Catenuloplanes indicus: one gene and its partners. The protein of the gene in region 1 binds, or shares a complex with, the protein of each later gene. Links are inferred from orthologs where the notes say so. Each region holds a gene or a part of one and is shown in the gene's direction. Other genes may lie near its edges.

Region 1 (5,180 bases):
TCGAGTTCGCCCTCGGCTTCTCGCACCCCGTGGTGATCCAGCCTCCGGCGGGCATCACGTTCACCGTCGAGCGCCCGACCCTGTTCCACGTGGCCGGCATCGACAAGCAGCTGGTGGGCGAGGTCTCCGCGAACATTCGCAAGATCCGTCCGCCGGAGCCCTACAAGGGCAAGGGCGTGAAGTACCAGGGCGAGGTCATCCGCCGTAAGGCTGGAAAGGCAGGCAAGAAGTGAGCGCCACGCTGCTCAAGCGCCGCAACGGCGGCGGGATCGCCGCGAAGCGGGCCGTCGGCCGCGCGCGTCGTCACTTCCGGCTGCGCACCGTCGTGCGTGGCACGGAGGAGCGTCCTCGCCTGGTCGTCACCCGGTCCCTGCGGCACATCACGGCCCAGGTCGTGGACGACGGCAAGGGGCACACCCTCGCGTCGGCCTCGACGATGGACGCCACCATCCGTGGCGGCGAGGGCGACAAGAGCGCCCTGGCCGGCAAGGTCGGCACGCTCCTCGCCGAGCGGGCCAAGGCCGCTGGCGTCAGCAAGGTCGTCTTCGACCGCGGCGGCAACCGGTACGCGGGGCGCATCGCCGCCCTGGCGACGGCCGCCCGCGAAGCCGGACTCGAGTTCTAGGAAGGAAGACCAATGCCAGGTCAACAGCGCCGAGGCGGCGGGTCCGGCGGTTCTGAAGGTGGCGGCGGCCGTCGCGAGGGCCGCGGCCGCGACGGTGGCCGGGGTAACGCTCCGGCCGAGAAGACCCCGCACCTCGAGCGGGTCGTCGCGATCAACCGTGTCGCGAAGGTCGTCAAGGGCGGTCGTCGCTTCAGCTTCACCGCGCTCGTGATCGTGGGCGACGGCGACGGAACCGTCGGCGTCGGCTACGGCAAGGCCAAGGAGGTGCCCGCGGCGATCGCCAAGGGTGTCGAGGAGGCCAAGAAGCACTTCTTCAAGGTGCCGCGCATCGCCGCGTCCATCCCGCACCCGGTGCAGGGTGAGGACGCCGCCGGTGTCGTGCTCCTGAAGCCGGCCTCCGCCGGTACCGGCGTCATCGCCGGTGGCCCGGTGCGTGCCGTGCTGGAGTGCGCGGGCATCCACGACATCCTGTCGAAGTCGCTGGGCTCGTCCAACCCGATCAACATCGTGCACGCCACGGTCGCGGCTCTCAAGAAGCTCGAGTCGCCCGAGGCTGTCGCGGCCCGTCGTGGCCTGCCGGTCGAGGACGTCGCTCCGGCCGCCATGCTCGCGGCGCGTGCAGGGGCGGGGGTCTGAGATGGCTCGCCTGAAGGTGACGCAGCTGCGATCCACCATCGGCGCCAAGCACAACCAGCGTGAGTCGCTGCGTTCGCTCGGCCTGAAGCGGATCAACGATGTGGTGGTCAAGGAGGATCGGCCGGAGATTCGCGGCATGATCTTCGCGGTGAACCACCTCGTGAAGGTGGAGGAGGTCGACTAATGACCATCCGGATTCATGACCTCCGGCCGGCGCCCGGAGCCAAGAAGGCCAAGACCCGCGTGGGTCGCGGTGAGGGCTCCAAGGGCAAGACCGCCGGTCGCGGTACCAAGGGTTCCAAGGCCCGCAAGAACATCTCGGCGGCGTTCGAGGGTGGTCAGATGCCCATCCACATGCGCCTGCCGAAGATGAAGGGCTTCAAGAACAAGAACAAGGTCGTCTTCCAGGTCGTGAACCTGGACCGGCTCGCCGAGCTGTTCCCGAACGGCGGCGAGGTCGGACCGGACGAGCTGGTCGCGAAGGGCGCGGTTCGCCGCGGTCACGCGATCAAGGTGCTCGGCACGGGCGACCTGAACGGCGTTGCGATCCAGGTCAAGGCGGATGCGTTCAGCGCGTCGGCCAAGGAGAAGATCGCGGCGGCCGGCGGCTCGGCGACCGAGCTGTAAGCACGACATGCGTACGAGGGTGCTGAATTCGCCTGCCGTTGGTGGGCGGATCAGCACCCTCGTCGTAGTGTCTGGTGAGGCATCGCACCGTTAAAAGGGGAGGCGCGGTGTCGAACCGACTACGCCGTGCCGTTAATATCGGGGCCGGTGTATGTGCCCGGCCATGCTGACCGGGCACGTCGCCGACTGTTAGAGTCCGTTTCCAGCCCATGGATACGCGGGTGTCGCAACCGGGACCCGCTCCGACCGCCATCGTGGCGGCTACCTCGCGCAGGAGGAAGAAGTTGCTCTCCGCCTTTCTCAGTGCGTTCCGCACGCCTGACCTGCGCAAAAAGCTGCTGTTTACAGTCGCCATCATCGCGGTCTACCGGCTCGGAGCGACACTCCCAAGCCCTGGCGTCTCGTTCAGCAACGTGCAGAAGTGCATCGACGTCATGGAGTCCGGTGCCACCAGCGGGGTCTTCTCGCTGCTGAACCTGTTCTCCGGCGGCGCGCTGTTGTCCCTGTCGGTCTTCGCGCTGGGCATCATGCCCTACATCACCGCGTCGATCATCCTGCAGCTCCTGACGGTGGTGATCCCGCGCCTCGAACAGCTCCGCAAGGAGGGCCAGTCCGGCCAGGCGAAGATCACCCAGTACACGCGGTACCTGACGCTCGGCCTCGCGGTCCTGCAGTCCTCGGCCTTCGTGGCCCTGGCGCGGTCCGGCCAGCTGTTCAGCAACCAGTGCGACCAGTTCCCGATCGTCCCGGAGAACACCGGGCTGCCGATGTGGATCACCCTGGTCGCGCTGGTCATCACGATGACCGCCGGCACCGGTGTGGTGATGTGGCTCGGCGAGCTGATCACCGACCGCGGCGTCGGCAACGGCATGTCGGTCCTGATCTTCACCTCGATCGCGGCTCGCCTCCCCAGCGAGGGCTGGGCGATCAAGGAGTCCCGCGGCTGGGGCTGGTTCATCGCGGTTCTCGTGATGGTCCTGCTGGTCATCACGCTGGTCGTCTTCATCGAGCAGGCACAGCGTCGCATCCCGGTGCAGTACGCGAAGCGCATGATCGGCCGGAAGATGTACGGCGGCACCTCGACGTACATCCCGCTGAAGGTCAACCAGGCCGGTGTCATCCCGGTGATCTTCGCGTCCTCGCTGCTCTACCTGCCGCAGCTGATCCTGCAGTTCTTCGACCAGAACGACCCGGGGCCGGTGCAGACCTGGGTGCAGAACAACATCGTGGATCCCGCGTCGTGGATGCACATCGTGATCTACTTCTTGTTGATCATCTTCTTCACCTACTTCTACGTCTCCATCACGTTCAACCCGACCGAGGTTGCGGAGAACATGAAGAAGTACGGTGGTTTCGTCCCGGGTATCCGCCCGGGGAAGCCGACGGCGGACTATCTTGACTTCATCCTTAGTCGCATCACGCTGCCCGGTTCGCTGTACCTTGGTGTGATCTCGATTCTGCCCAACTTCTTCTTCATCTGGCTCGACAACAACCAGTTCCAGAACTTCCCGTTCGGTGGCACCGCGGTGCTCATCATGGTTGGTGTGGGCTTGGAGACGGTGAAGCAGATCGAGAGCCAGCTCATGCAGCGGAACTACGAAGGGTTCCTGCGCTAGTGGGCGGGCGGAGCGAGCGAGCCAGGGGGGCGCATAGGTGAGACTCGTACTGGTTGGTCCCCCGGGGGCGGGCAAAGGGACCCAGGCCGAGTTCATCGCCGCCCACCTGGCCGTGCCGAAGATCTCGACCGGTGACATCTTCCGGGCGAACGTGGCTCAGGGGACGCCGCTCGGTGTCGAGGCCAAGCGCTACATGGACGCGGGCCAGCTGGTCCCGGACGAGGTCACGATCAACATGGTCCGGGAGCGGCTGGCCGAGCCGGACTCCGCGGACGGCTTCCTGCTGGACGGCTTCCCGCGTACCACGCCCCAGGCGAACGCGCTGGACAAGCTGCTGGCCGACCTGGGCACCGCGCTGGACATCGTGCTGGAGCTCGTCGTCGACGACGACGAGGTGATCCGGCGCCTGTCCGGCCGGCGCACCTGCCGTGGTTGCGGGAAGATCTGGCACGTCGAGTTCGACGCGCCGTCCCGGGAGGACATCTGCGACCGGTGCGGCGGCGAGCTGTTCCAGCGCGACGACGACAAGGCCGAGACGATCGCGGAGCGGCTGCGGGTCTACGCCCGCGACACCGCACCGCTGGTCGACTACTACGGGGCACAGGGCAAGCTGGTCGGCATCGACGCCACCGGCCCGGTCGAGGACGTCACGGTCCGCGCGATCGACGCACTGCGGTCCTACGGCGGCTGAACCGGCCGCCATCGAAGCGGGGAGAGCCGGCCAGCCGCATACACGCGGTTGAGCCGGCTCTGGCCGTTCAGGGCGTCGCTGAGCGGCGCCGACACGTGCACGAGAGTCAGAGGGTACGCATGCGCCGCCAGCAGCTGAAGATTCAGCTGAAGACCACGGACCAGATAGTCAAGATGCGGGCCGCCGGGCTCGTCGTGGCCGAGGCCCTGGAACAGATGCGTGCGGCGGTCGCGCCGGGCGTATCCACCGCGGACCTGGACCGGATCGCCGAGAAGGTCATCCGGGACGCCGGCGCGGTGCCGTCGTTCAAGGGCTACCACGGCTACCCGGCGTCGATCTGCTCCTCGGTGAACGAGCAGATCGTGCACGCGATCCCGTCCGAGAAGCAGGTGCTCCAGGAGGGCGACCTGATCTCGATCGACTGCGGCGCGGTGCTGGACGGCTGGCACGGCGACTCGGCGATCACGGTCGGCGTCGGCGAGGTGCGTCCGGAGCTGCTGAAGATGGCCGCGGTCGCGGAGGACGCGATGTGGGCCGGGCTGGCGGCGGCGGCACGCGGTGCGGCGTCGGGCCGGGGCAAGCTGTCCGACATCTCGCACGCGGTGGAGCAGGCGGTGCGCGCGGGCGGCCGCTACGGGATCGTCGAGGGGTACGGCGGGCACGGCATCGGTACGGAGATGCACCAGGACCCGCACGTGCTGAACTACGGCCGGCCGGGGCGGGGCGTCTCGCTGACGAACGGGCTGTGCCTGGCGATCGAGCCGATGATCACGCTGGGCTCGCCGAAGTCGATTGAGCTGTCCGACGGCTGGACGGTGATCACCAAGGACCGGTCCGTGGCGGCGCACGTGGAGCACTCGATGGCGCTGCTGGAGGACGGCATCTGGGTGCTGACCGCGGTCGACGGCGGCCGCGAGCGCCTCGGCGATCTGGTCACCGCGCGCCAGCCCGCCACGAACTGACGCGCTCACCCGCTCAGGTCGGT
Region 2 (5,384 bases), 3.6 Mb from region 1 along the record:
GCGCCGATCCTGCTGATGGACGAGCCGACCAGCAACCTGGACGCGCGCAACGAGGCCGCGCTGCGCCGCGCGATCGACGCCGCGGCCGAGTCCCGCACGCTGCTGGTGGTCGCGCACCGGCTCTCCACCGTGGTCGAGTCCGACCAGATCGTGGTGATGGAGTCCGGCCGGGTAGTGGCGACCGGGCGGCACGAGGAGCTGGTCGAGTCCAGCCCGCTCTACCGGGAGCTGGCCGCGCATCAACTACTGGTCTCGGAGGCGGAGCCTCTCCGGTGAGGGGTGGGTGGCCGGGGCGGAAGCCGGGGATTCGACAGATGCCCCTCACCACTCAGCGGCATGATGAAGTAGCGTTTCGCACCATGGGTGTGTCGTCACGGTTGAAGAGCCGCTTCCAGAAGTTCCTGCAGCGCCCAGGGACGACCGTCGATCTCGCGCCGCTGCAGAAGCGGCTGCCGGCGGTCGAGGCGCTGGAGGAGGAGCTCAAGGAGCTCGACGACGCCGCGCTGACCGAGCGGGCCGGCGAGGCGAGCGAGATCGTCGAGATCTGCGCGATCGGTCGAGAGGCCGCCCGGCGCGGTCTCGATCAGCGGCCGTACGACGAGCAGATCCTCGGCGTGATGGCGCTGCTCTCCGGCAAGGTCGCCGAGATGGCCACCGGTGAGGGCAAGACGCTCACCGCCGCGATCGCCGCCTACGGCCACGTCCGCCAGGGCCGCGGCCCGGTGCACGTGCTCACCGTCAACGACTACCTCGCGGCCCGCGACGCGGACTGGATGCGTCCGGTCCTGACGCTGCTCGGCCTCACGGTCGACTCGGTCACCGAGGCGTCCACGCCCGAGGAGCGCCGCGCGGCCTACGGCTGCGACGTCACCTACGTCTCCGTCTCCGAGGCCGGCTTCGACTACCTGCGCGACCAGCTGGTCGTCGACATCGCCGACCGGGTGCAGCGCGAGCTGTCCACCGCGATCGTCGACGAGGCCGACTCGATCCTGATCGACGAGGCACGTGTGCCGATGGTGCTGGCCGGCACCGTGCCCGGCGAGCAGGACCCGGTGCACGCCGCCGCCGCGCTGGTCAAGGGCCTGAAGCGGAACCGCGACTACGAGATCGCGGAGGACGGCCGCAGCGTCGCGTTCACCACCGAGGGCACCGAGAAGATCGAGAAGAAGCTCGACGGCATCGACCTCTACGCCGACGAGAACTTCGACCAGCTATCCGCGCTCAACGTGGCGCTGCACGCCCACGCGCTGCTGCACCGCGACATCGACTACATCGTCCGCAACGGCGCCGTCGAGCTGGTCGACGAGTCGCGCGGCCGGGTCGCCCAGCGCCGCCGCTGGCCGGACGGGCTGCAGGCCGCGGTCGAGGCGAAGGAAGGGCTCTCCGCGACCAGCGAGGGCGAGGTGCTGCAGACCATCACGGTGCAGTCGTTCATCGCGCTCTACCGGACGGTCTGTGGCATGACCGCCACCGCGGTGCTGGTCGGCGACCAGCTCCGCGAGTTCTTCAAGCTCGAGGTCGCGGTCATCCCGCCGCACAAGCCGAACATCCGCGAGGACCTTCCCGACCGCATCTTCGCGACGCGGCAGGAGAAGGAGGACGCGCTCGTCGTCGAGATCGGCAAGGCGCACGAGGAGGGCCGCCCGGTCCTGATCGGCACGCGCGACGTGAAGGAGTCGGAGACGCTCGCGGCCGCGCTCGAGGCGAAGGGCATCTCCTGCGTCGTGCTGAACGCGAAGAACGACGCCGAGGAGGCGGCGATCATCGCGGAGGCCGGCAAGCGCGGTGCGGTCACGGTCTCCACCCAGATGGCCGGCCGCGGCGTCGACATCCGGCTCGGCGGCAGCGACGAGGCCGACCACGACGAGGTCGCCGAGCTGGGCGGGCTCTACATGATCGGCACCGGCCGGTTCGACAGCGGCCGCATCGACGACCAGCTGCGCGGCCGCGCGGGCCGGCAGGGCGACCCGGGCACGTCCGTCTTCTACGGCAGCCTGGAGGACGACCTGATCGTGCGGAACGCGGGCGACATGATCCCGCCGTCGCCGCACATGGACATGGACGGCGTGGTCACCGACGAGCGGGTGGACTACGCGGTCGGCCACGCGCAGCGCGTCGCCGAGGGCGTCGGCCACGAGATCCACCGCAACACCTGGCGGTACAACGTGGTCATCGAGCAGCAGCGGGTGGCGCTCTCCGAGCGTCGCGAGCGCCTGCTCACCACGGATGTCGCGGCGGACATGCTGCGGTCGAAGTTCCCGGAGGAGACCGCGGAGATCGACGACGAGGTGCTGAGCAAGGTCTCCCGGTCGATCGCGCTCTACCACCTCGACCGGCTCTGGGCCGAGCACCTGTCCTACCTGTCCGAGGTGCGCGAGGGCGTGCACCTGCGCGCGCTCGGCAAGCTCGACCCGCTGGACGAGTTCCACCGGGCCGCGGTGCCGGCGTTCGGCAAGATCATGCCGGAGATCGAGGACCGGACGGTCGACACCTTCGCCGAGATCGACGAGGTCACCGACACCTGGGAACCGGCTCAGGCCAACCTGGTGCGCCCGTCCGCCACCTGGACGTACCTGGTGCACGACAACCCGTTCGGCTCCGAGCTCGACCGGCTCATCGCTGCGGTCGGCCGTCGCCTCGTCACCGGCCGGAAATAAACGACATACCTCGCACGGGTGAAGCCCGCCTTGTCCGGATTGAACCGGTAGGGCGGGCTTCATGCTGTCTCATTCACTACCCACCGCATCGCAGGCGTCAGCCCAGCGTGATGTGGTTGCCGCCTCATGAAAATTCTCGGAATCCGTTAATCCCTCCATGGCTACCGGTGCGTACACCGTGGCGAACACAGCAGGCGTGCGGATGAGCCCCGCACGCGAGCGGGTTCACGCAGATTTCTGGACTTCACCGGGCGATGGGGACAGCAGGGATGACCGTGGGTTGCGCGAAACGACTTCATAGCTGAGGCCGTACGAGGAACGCGCCGGCCGTCAGGGATCCGGCCGGCGCGCAGCGGTGGTGGCGCGAATGCAGAAGATCGAGGAGCGATGGCTAAACGCAAGCAGGTTCAACGGTCCACCCGCGAGACCGGCCCCGCCGTGGCCCCGGCCGACGGCGAGAAGAAGAAGGGCATGTCGGCCGGGATGTCCTGGCTGATCGTCGGCCTCGGCGTCGTCGCCTCGCTGTGGGCCATCGGCGCGCTGACCAACGCGGGCGTCGTCCCGGCCGCGTACCTCTTCGCGTACCTGGACTTCTACGCCGGTGTGGTCGTGCTGGTGTCCCTGTCGATCACGGTCATGGTCGGCCTGGCCGCCACCGACCGGCTGATCCTCACGCCCAAGCACCGCGTGCTCGTCCAGGGCGTGCACCGCACCACCGGCACCATCGCGGTGTCGTTCCTGCTGCTGCACGTCATGGTGAAGATCCTCGAGGCGCACGCTTCCGTCATCGACCTGGTCATCCCGTTCCTGAACCCGAACACGCTGTACGTCGGCATGGGCACGATCGCCGCGTGGTGCCTGGTCGGCACGTTCTGGAGCGGCGTCGCCCGGGTGAAGTTCGCCGGCAAGGGCAAGCCGTGGATGTGGCGTGCCGTGCACTCCGTCGGCTACCTCGCCTGGCCGCCCGCGCTCGGCCACGGCCTGCTGGCCGGCCGCGCGGCCGCCACCTGGGTCATCGTCTCCTACATCCTGTGCGTGGTCGGCGTCGTCATCGCGATGCTGGTCCGGGTGATCGGCGTCTACAACAAGCGCATCTCGCAGCCGAAGGCCGTGCCGTCCGCCGCGAAGGCCGCGGGCAAGGCACAGGCCGGCCCGCTGGAGGCCGCGAACGGCGCACGGGCGACCTCGAACCGCCCGGTGTACCGCGGCGCGGTCCGTAACCAGCCGTCCGCCGAGGAGTCGCTCAGCGCGCCGCGCGGCGCCGCCTGGGGCGGCTTCTCCGACGAGGGCGCCGAGCAGCGCCGCCAGCGCCAGACGCCGCTCCCGGCGAACGCGCTGGAGGAGACGCAGCTGATGTCCAAGATCTCCCGGGACGTGGTGGAGGAGGCGGAGGAGCTGGTTCAGGCCGCGGCCCGCCGCGCCCCGGCCACGGCCACGCTGGACGAGGACCTGATCGAAACCCGGCCGGCCCGCCGTGCGCCCGCGCCGCGCGAGCCGGAGCCGGTCGACGACTACGAGGACGAGGCGCCGCGTCGTCCCGCCCGCCGCCCGCTCGTCCCCGAGCTGGTGGAGGAGGAGACGCCGGCTCCGCGCCGCCCGCGCCGGGAGGACGACTACGAGGACGCGCCGCCGGTCCGCCGCGCCGGCCGCGACCCGGAGCCGGAGTTCGACGACGACTACGAGGACGAGGTCCCCGCGCCGCGCCGCACCCGCCGGCCGGCCGCGGAGGCCCCGGCCAAGCCCGCGCCGCGCCGGTCCCGGCGCACCGAGGACGAGGAGGAGTTCGGCGAGGCGCAGATCTCGGCCGCGGCCACGCCGCCGCGCCGTACCCGCCGCGCCGTGGAGGAGCCGGAGGAGACCGCCGCGCCACGCCGCGCCCGCCGGGCCGCGGAGGAGGACGACGATGCGTACGTGACCGGCGAGTACGAGACCGTGTCCCGCCGCAGCCGCCGGGCCGCCGTGGACGAGGAGGACGAGGTCGCGGCCGCCACCGCGCCGCGCCGGGCCCGCCGCGCCGTGGACGAGGACGAGGAGGACGAGGTCGCGATCGCCACCCGGCCGCGCCGCGCCCGCCGCGCCGCCGAGGAGGACGACGAGGAGGAGGCCGCCCGCCCGCGCCGCTCGCACCGCGCCACCGAGGACGCCGAGCCGGAGGTGGCCGAGGTCGCCCCGCCGCGCCGGGCCCGCCGGGCCGCCCCCGCGCCGGCCCCGGAGCCGGAGGAGGAGGCCGCGGTCGACGAGTACTGGCGCCCGCCGGCGAACCCGGTCAGCCGGTACGAGGAGGAGCAGGCCCGCCCGGACTTCAACGGCGACGACACCCCGACGCTGGTCGATCTGACCGCCCGCCGGGCCGCCCGCTCGGCCCGCCCGGCGAAGGAGGCCAAGACCCGGCGTCCGGGCCGCGCCGCCGCCGACGAGGTCTCGGACGACGAGTTCTGGGCGCGCATGCGTGGCGAGGCCAAGTAGAGTCGCTTTCTCGTCCCGGGGAGCCCACTCCCCGCACGACCCGTACAGCACGTGAAGGAGACAAGCGGTGAGCACAGGCGTTGTGCCTCCGGTGGGGTGCATCGGCCCGGCCCGGTTGACGGCGGGATTCGAGGACTTCGGCCGTCTGGACCTCTATGCCCACCTGGAGGTCCACGGCGACCTGCGCCCGCTGTCCGCCGACGATCTGATCGACCTCGCCGAGAAGATCAAGCTCACCGGCCGCGGTGGGGCGGGCTTCCC
Region 3 (5,145 bases), 1.7 Mb from region 1 along the record:
CGATCCCGACCGGCTCCGCCACCGACCTGTCGTTCGTCGCGTCCCGCGAGACCTCGGTCGAGGAGATCAACGCCGCGGTCAAGGCCGCCGCCGAGGGTGCGCTCAAGGGCTACCTCACCTACTCCGAGGACCCGATCGTGTCGGCCGACATCGTCACCGACCCGTCGTCCTGCATCTTCGACGCGCCGCTGACCAAGGTCATCGGTGGCACGCAGGTCAAGGTCGTCGGCTGGTACGACAACGAGTGGGGCTACTCCAACCGCCTCGTCGACCTGGTCAAGTACGTCGGCGCCTCCCTGTAAGGGACTCAATCTGTGAAGACTCTCGACGACCTGCTCGGCGAGGGTGTCTCGGGTCGGCGCGTGCTCGTGCGCGCCGACCTGAACGTCCCGTTCGAGAAGGGCTCCGACCCGCGCGTCATCACCGACGACGGCCGCATCCGCGCGGTGCTGCCGACGATCGTGGCGCTCCGTGACGCGGGTGCCCGCGTCATCGTCATGTCTCACCTCGGCCGCCCGAAGGGTGCGCCGGACCCGGCGTTCACGCTCGCGCCGGTCGCCGACCGGCTCCGTGAGCTGCTCGGATCCGCCGTGGTCTACGCGGAGGACACGGTCGGCCCCGGCGCCGAGACCGCGGTCGCCGCGCTGGAGGACGGTCACGTCCTGCTGCTCGAGAACCTGCGCTTCAACGCGGGCGAGACCAGCAAGGACGCGGCGGAGCGGGAGGCCTTCGCGGCCAAGCTCGCCGCGTTCGCGGATGTCTACGTGGGCGACGGCTTCGGTGCGGTGCACCGCAAGCACGCCAGCGTCTACGACGTGCCGGCCCTGCTCCCGCATTACGCCGGTGGCCTGGTCGGCCGCGAGGTCGAGGTGCTGAAGAAGGTCTCCGCGCCGGAGAAGCCGTACGTCGTGGTGCTCGGCGGTTCGAAGGTCAGCGACAAGCTGGCCGTGATCGAGGCGCTGCTGCCCAAGGTGGACAAGCTGCTCATCGGCGGCGGCATGTGCTTCACGTTCCTCAAGGCCCAGGGCCACGAGGTCGGGAAGTCGCTGCTCCAGGAAGAGATGATCTCCACGTGCGCCGATCTCCTGGCGCGCGGCGGCGACCGGATCGTCCTGCCGGTCGACGTGGTGGCGGCGACCGAGTTCTCGGCTGACGCCCCGCACGACGTCGTTCCCGCGGACGGGATTCCCGCCGACCGCCTGGGCCTCGACATCGGCCCGGAGTCGGTGAAGCTCTTCGCGGACGCGGTGAGCAGTGCCAAGACCGTGTTCTGGAACGGCCCGATGGGCGTCTTCGAGCTGGCGCCGTTCGCGGCCGGCACCCGGGGCGTCGCGGAGGCCATCACCAAGGTCGACGGCTTCACCGTGGTCGGCGGCGGCGACTCGGCCGCGGCCGTGCGTACGCTCGGCCTGGACGAGTCCGCGTTCGGCCACATCTCCACCGGTGGCGGTGCCTCGCTGGAGTACCTCGAGGGCAAGACCCTCCCCGGTATCGAGGCTTTGGAGAAGTGATGGCGACCTCGTCGCGCCGGCCGCTGATGGCCGGCAACTGGAAGATGAACCTCAACCACTTCGAGGCGAACCTTCTCGTCCAGAAGCTGGCCGCGGGTCTCACCGAGAAGCAGCTGACCGACGTGGAGACCGTGGTCCTCCCGCCGTTCACCGACATCCGCACGGTGCAGACCGCGGTCGACGGTGACAAGCTGCTGATCGGCTACGGCGCGCAGGACATCTCGGCGCACAAGTCGGGTGCCTACACCGGCGAGATCTCGGGCGCGATGCTCGCGAAGCTCGGCTGCTCCTACGTGGTGGTCGGGCACTCCGAGCGCCGCGAGTACCACAACGAGTCGGACGCGCTGGTCAACGCGAAGGCCAAGGCCGCGCTGGCGAACGAGCTCACGCCGATCCTGTGCATCGGCGAGGGCCTGGACGTCCGCGAGGCCGGTGGGCACATCGCCCACTGCGCCGACCAGCTCGAGGCCGGTCTCGACGGGTTCACCGCCGCCGAGGTCGAGAAGATCGTGATCGCGTACGAGCCGGTCTGGGCGATCGGCACCGGCAAGACCGCGACGCCGGAGGACGCGCAGGAGGTGTGCGGCGACATCCGCGCCCGCCTCGCCAAGAAGTACGGCCAGGAGACCGCGGACAAGGTTCGCGTGCTCTACGGCGGCTCGGTCAAGGGCAACAACGTCGCCCAGATCATGGCCCAGCCGGACGTGGACGGCGCGCTGGTTGGCGGTGCGAGCATCGACGCCGAGCAGTTCGTGCAGATCGTGCGTTTCCCGGAGCACGTCGCTCGCTGACGCGTTCCGCACGAAGGGGGCTCTTTACCGGGCCCCCTTCCGCGTGCCCCGCGTGACTGTGACTTCGACCGCCCGCTATCCTTGGCGACGGCCCTGCCCAAGAGAGGAACGACCCGATCATGCCGATGTGGTTCGCCTACACGTTGATCGTGTTGCTGATCATCACGAGTGCCATCCTGACCATGCTCATCCTGCTTCACCGGGGCAAGGGCGGCGGCATGTCGAGCATGTTCGGCGGCGGCGTCACCTCCAGCCTGGCCGGATCGTCCGTGGCGGAGAAGAATCTCGACCGCTACACCGTTCTGGTCGGAATCGTGTGGTTCGCCTGCATCGTCGGGCTCGGCTTCTGGCTGAAACTCGCCGTCGACGGTGCCTGAGCGGCACCCGTAGTCGTACACTCTGCGCTTGGTCCCCGTCCTCGGGGCCGGGCGCAGAGTTTTTGTTTGCTTCCCCCGCTTCCACCGAACCCCCAACGGACAGGAGCGAATCGTGCCGAACGGCAGCGCTATCCGGGGCACCCGCGTGGGCTCCAGCCCCATGCGCCCTACCGAGAGAAGCGAACCGGCCCCGCGCGTCCCCGTCACCTACTGGTGCGGCAACGGCCACACGACCGAGCTGCGGCTCGCGGCCGACGCCCCGGCGCCGGAGGCCTGGGACTGCCCCCGCTGCGGTCAGCCCGCCGGCCGCGACCGCGACAACCCGCCCGGCCCGGCCCGGCCGGAGCCGTACAAGACGCATCTCGCCTACGTGAAGGAGCGCCGCTCCCCTGAGGACGGCGAGGCGATCCTGGCGGAGGCGCTGGCGGCGGTGCGGGCGCGACGCGGCGAGCGTTAGAGACCTTCGGGGGCGGCAGCCGGGTCTGGCGTCGGTTTCGTCGTAGCTGCGGGGGTGCTCACCACGTGCGGTGAGCACCCCCGCATCGCTATGCACCCAGATGCTGCTTCAGCATGTCGCCCCAGCCGGACTGGATCATGCTCTTGAAGCGCCACTCGCCGTTCTGCTTGGCCATGACGTCGACGTAGCGGGTGCGTGTGGTCTCGCCGTCGATGGTCATCGTGGAGTCCGTGGTGACGACGGCCAGGTCGGCGTCGAGGAACGTCGGGCTGCGGTGGTTGTCGAACTCGACCGTGGCGGAGTCCGCACCGGCCATGCTCATCGCCGCGATGAACGTCGGCCGGTCCCAGACCTGGCCGACGCACTCACCGGCCGAATCGTCGGTCATCACCATCAGCGGGAAGAGCGCCATGTCGGCCATGGCCTCGGTGTCGTTGTCGCGCGTGTGCGCGTCGTACCGGGCGAACCAGGCGAGCAGACCGTCGACGTCGTCGTTCGTGGGTGTGTACGTCATACCGTACATTGTACGGGCGGTGGGAAGCCTGAGTGATCAGCCGTTTCGCGGGAGGGGGCGGGTCGGCTGCGGCTCCGGACCGGCCGGTGGGATCCGGCTGACCACTCAGGTTCCGGGGTGCTGAGACAGGTCTGTGGGGTCAGTCGACGAAGGGGTGGACGAACCAGCCGGTGTCGGCCTCGGCCCGGGCCGGCGTGCCGGGAATCGGGTCATCGCCGGTGACCGCCGCGGTGCCGGTCCGCGTCCTCGCCGGGGCCGTGGCGCCGGTCGCGATGGTGGCGGCTCCCCGGTCCGCGTCCTCGACCCGGGTGGCCGGGGCGCCGGTGGCCGCGCTCTCGGTGATCGCGCTACCGGGAGACGTGCGCTGGCGCGGGGGCCGGGGCAGCTGGTGGCGGCGGGTGCCGCTGGTCGTGCCCCGGTAGGCGCCGAAGCCGCCGCGCAGGCGGGCCGGTGCGAGAACGGTGGACTGGCTGCTGACGTACATCGCGCTTCTCCCTCGGGCTCCCGGCCGGTGGCTCCGGCCGCGGCTGCATGATCAGCATGTCTCGTCGGGCGGGCCGTGGATCAGGGCCGGAGGGTCTCGATCGAGGGCCCTTTGGCCCCCGAGCACCGGCCGGATCCCGCACCGTTCCCGCCGTGCCAACGCGAGTCGCGCCGGTGCCGCCGCGGTCGCGCCGATATTTGCCGTATCCGGCACGGAATGCGATTCGCCGGAAACGGAACTCCCACTGGAGTGCGACGTGGACGGTCGACGTTCACCCGGAACGCATTGGCCGATCGGCGCGGTCTCCACACCCGATCGGTTGCACCCCGCGTCGCCTATGGTGTCCGCCGCATGCGTTCTCTTAGGCTGTGCCGGAATATTGGCAGCCCGCGACGGAGGGGTTGAGCACGCTGACGTCCGCCGCCTTCGCCGACGATCCGTTCGAGATCGGGAACTGGGCCGATTTCGCGCTGTACCTGAGTCTGATCCACCAGGCGACCGGCATGAGCCTGTCCGACCTGGAGGCGGCCGAGTCCGGTACGGACGGCCACGAGCTCGACCGCGGCGCCGTCAGCGACGCGCTGATCGGGCGCCGTCCGATCCGGAAAGCGCTGCTGGAGGGCCTGCTCCGTGCCTGGTCCCTGCCGGACGGCCAGCGCAGCCAGGTGCGCGAGGTGTGGCGCCGGCTGGACGTGCGGGCCGGTGCCGGCCCCGCGGGCGCCGGGCGATGCCGGGACGCGTCGCCGCATGCGCTCGGCATCCACGCGTCGATTCGGGCCGGCGATTCCAAGGACGATCTCCCGGCCTATGTGAGCCGGCACTTTGACGACGATCTCCGCGAGATGATCGCCAAGGGCGCGGACGAGGGCTGTTTCGTACTGCTGGTCGGTGACTCGTCGACCGGGAAGACGCGATCGCTCTACGAAGCCATTCTCAATGTTGTGCCGGACTGGTGGCTGCTGCATCCGGCCGACACCCGGGACGTGATCCGCGCGTACCGGGAACCCACCG

What was found.
Region 2: the proteins of secY (region 1) and secA2 are in contact, whole or in part, in a crystal structure (PDB 3DIN), measured with the Thermotoga maritima proteins. The link is inferred for Catenuloplanes indicus from one-to-one orthologs. Residues at the interface, in WP_004081795.1 of Thermotoga maritima: Glu108, Gly109, Glu110, Glu111, Ala236, Glu237, Arg238, Arg239, Ile240, Thr241, Ile242, Gln243, Tyr244, Ala245, Arg246, Arg247, Val248, Thr249, Gly250, Arg251, Arg252, Val253, Tyr254, Gly256, Ala257, Ser258, Thr259, Tyr260, Leu261, Pro262; in WP_004082002.1 of Thermotoga maritima: Glu261, Ala262, Arg263, Lys300, Ala301, Arg302, Thr303, Ile304, Ile305, Leu323, Tyr324, Asp325, Pro326, Val329, Ser330, Tyr333, Ile336, Lys340, Phe345, Val349, Glu363, Phe364, Tyr374, Ser375, Gly376, Gly377, Glu393, Ile395, Thr482, Ser483.
Region 3: secY (region 1) and secG share a complex: the UniProt entries of both Escherichia coli proteins name them as parts of the sec protein translocase complex. The link is inferred for Catenuloplanes indicus from one-to-one orthologs.

What each region holds. Positions count from the first base shown.
Region 1 is NZ_JAUSUZ010000001.1:4,249,707-4,254,886, reverse strand. The notes cover bases 1,535-4,338. They hold secY (preprotein translocase subunit SecY), read left to right. Parts: upstream 1,535-2,172; coding sequence 2,173-3,504; downstream 3,505-4,338. Other genes in these bases: map (type I methionyl aminopeptidase), read left to right, coding at 4,315-4,338; J2S42_RS19040 (adenylate kinase), read left to right, coding at 3,542-4,195; rplO (50S ribosomal protein L15), read left to right, coding at 1,535-1,888. Also shown: rplF (50S ribosomal protein L6), read left to right, coding at 1-233; rplR (50S ribosomal protein L18), read left to right, coding at 230-625; rpsE (30S ribosomal protein S5), read left to right, coding at 638-1,261; rpmD (50S ribosomal protein L30), read left to right, coding at 1,263-1,445; more of rplO, read left to right, coding at 1,445-1,534; more of map, read left to right, coding at 4,339-5,157. UniProt on the Escherichia coli protein: The central subunit of the protein translocation channel SecYEG. Consists of two halves formed by TMs 1-5 and 6-10.
Region 2 is NZ_JAUSUZ010000001.1:7,862,356-7,867,739, forward strand. What follows is about bases 1-3,008. They hold secA2 (accessory Sec system translocase SecA2), read left to right. Parts: upstream 1-359; coding sequence 360-2,657; downstream 2,658-3,008. Other genes in these bases: J2S42_RS35095 (ABC transporter ATP-binding protein), read left to right, coding at 1-276. Also shown: J2S42_RS35105 (ferric reductase-like transmembrane domain-containing protein), read left to right, coding at 3,045-5,123; J2S42_RS35110 (NADH-quinone oxidoreductase subunit NuoF family protein), read left to right, coding at 5,191-5,384. UniProt on the Escherichia coli protein: Required for protein export, interacts with the SecYEG preprotein conducting channel.
Region 3 is NZ_JAUSUZ010000001.1:2,579,181-2,584,325, reverse strand. Bases 1,282-4,050 are described here. They hold secG (preprotein translocase subunit SecG), read left to right. Parts: upstream 1,282-2,421; coding sequence 2,422-2,679; downstream 2,680-4,050. Other genes in these bases: J2S42_RS11615 (hypothetical protein), read right to left, coding at 3,790-4,050; J2S42_RS11620 (nuclear transport factor 2 family protein), read right to left, coding at 3,225-3,650; J2S42_RS11625 (RNA polymerase-binding protein RbpA), read left to right, coding at 2,792-3,136; tpiA (triose-phosphate isomerase), read left to right, coding at 1,511-2,302; J2S42_RS11640 (phosphoglycerate kinase), read left to right, coding at 1,282-1,511. Outside these bases: gap (type I glyceraldehyde-3-phosphate dehydrogenase), read left to right, coding at 1-302; more of J2S42_RS11640, read left to right, coding at 315-1,281; more of J2S42_RS11615, read right to left, coding at 4,051-4,134; J2S42_RS11610 (hypothetical protein), read left to right, coding at 4,536-5,145. UniProt on the Escherichia coli protein: Subunit of the protein translocation channel SecYEG. Overexpression of some hybrid proteins has been thought to jam the protein secretion apparatus resulting in cell death; while this may be true it also results in FtsH-mediated degradation of SecY.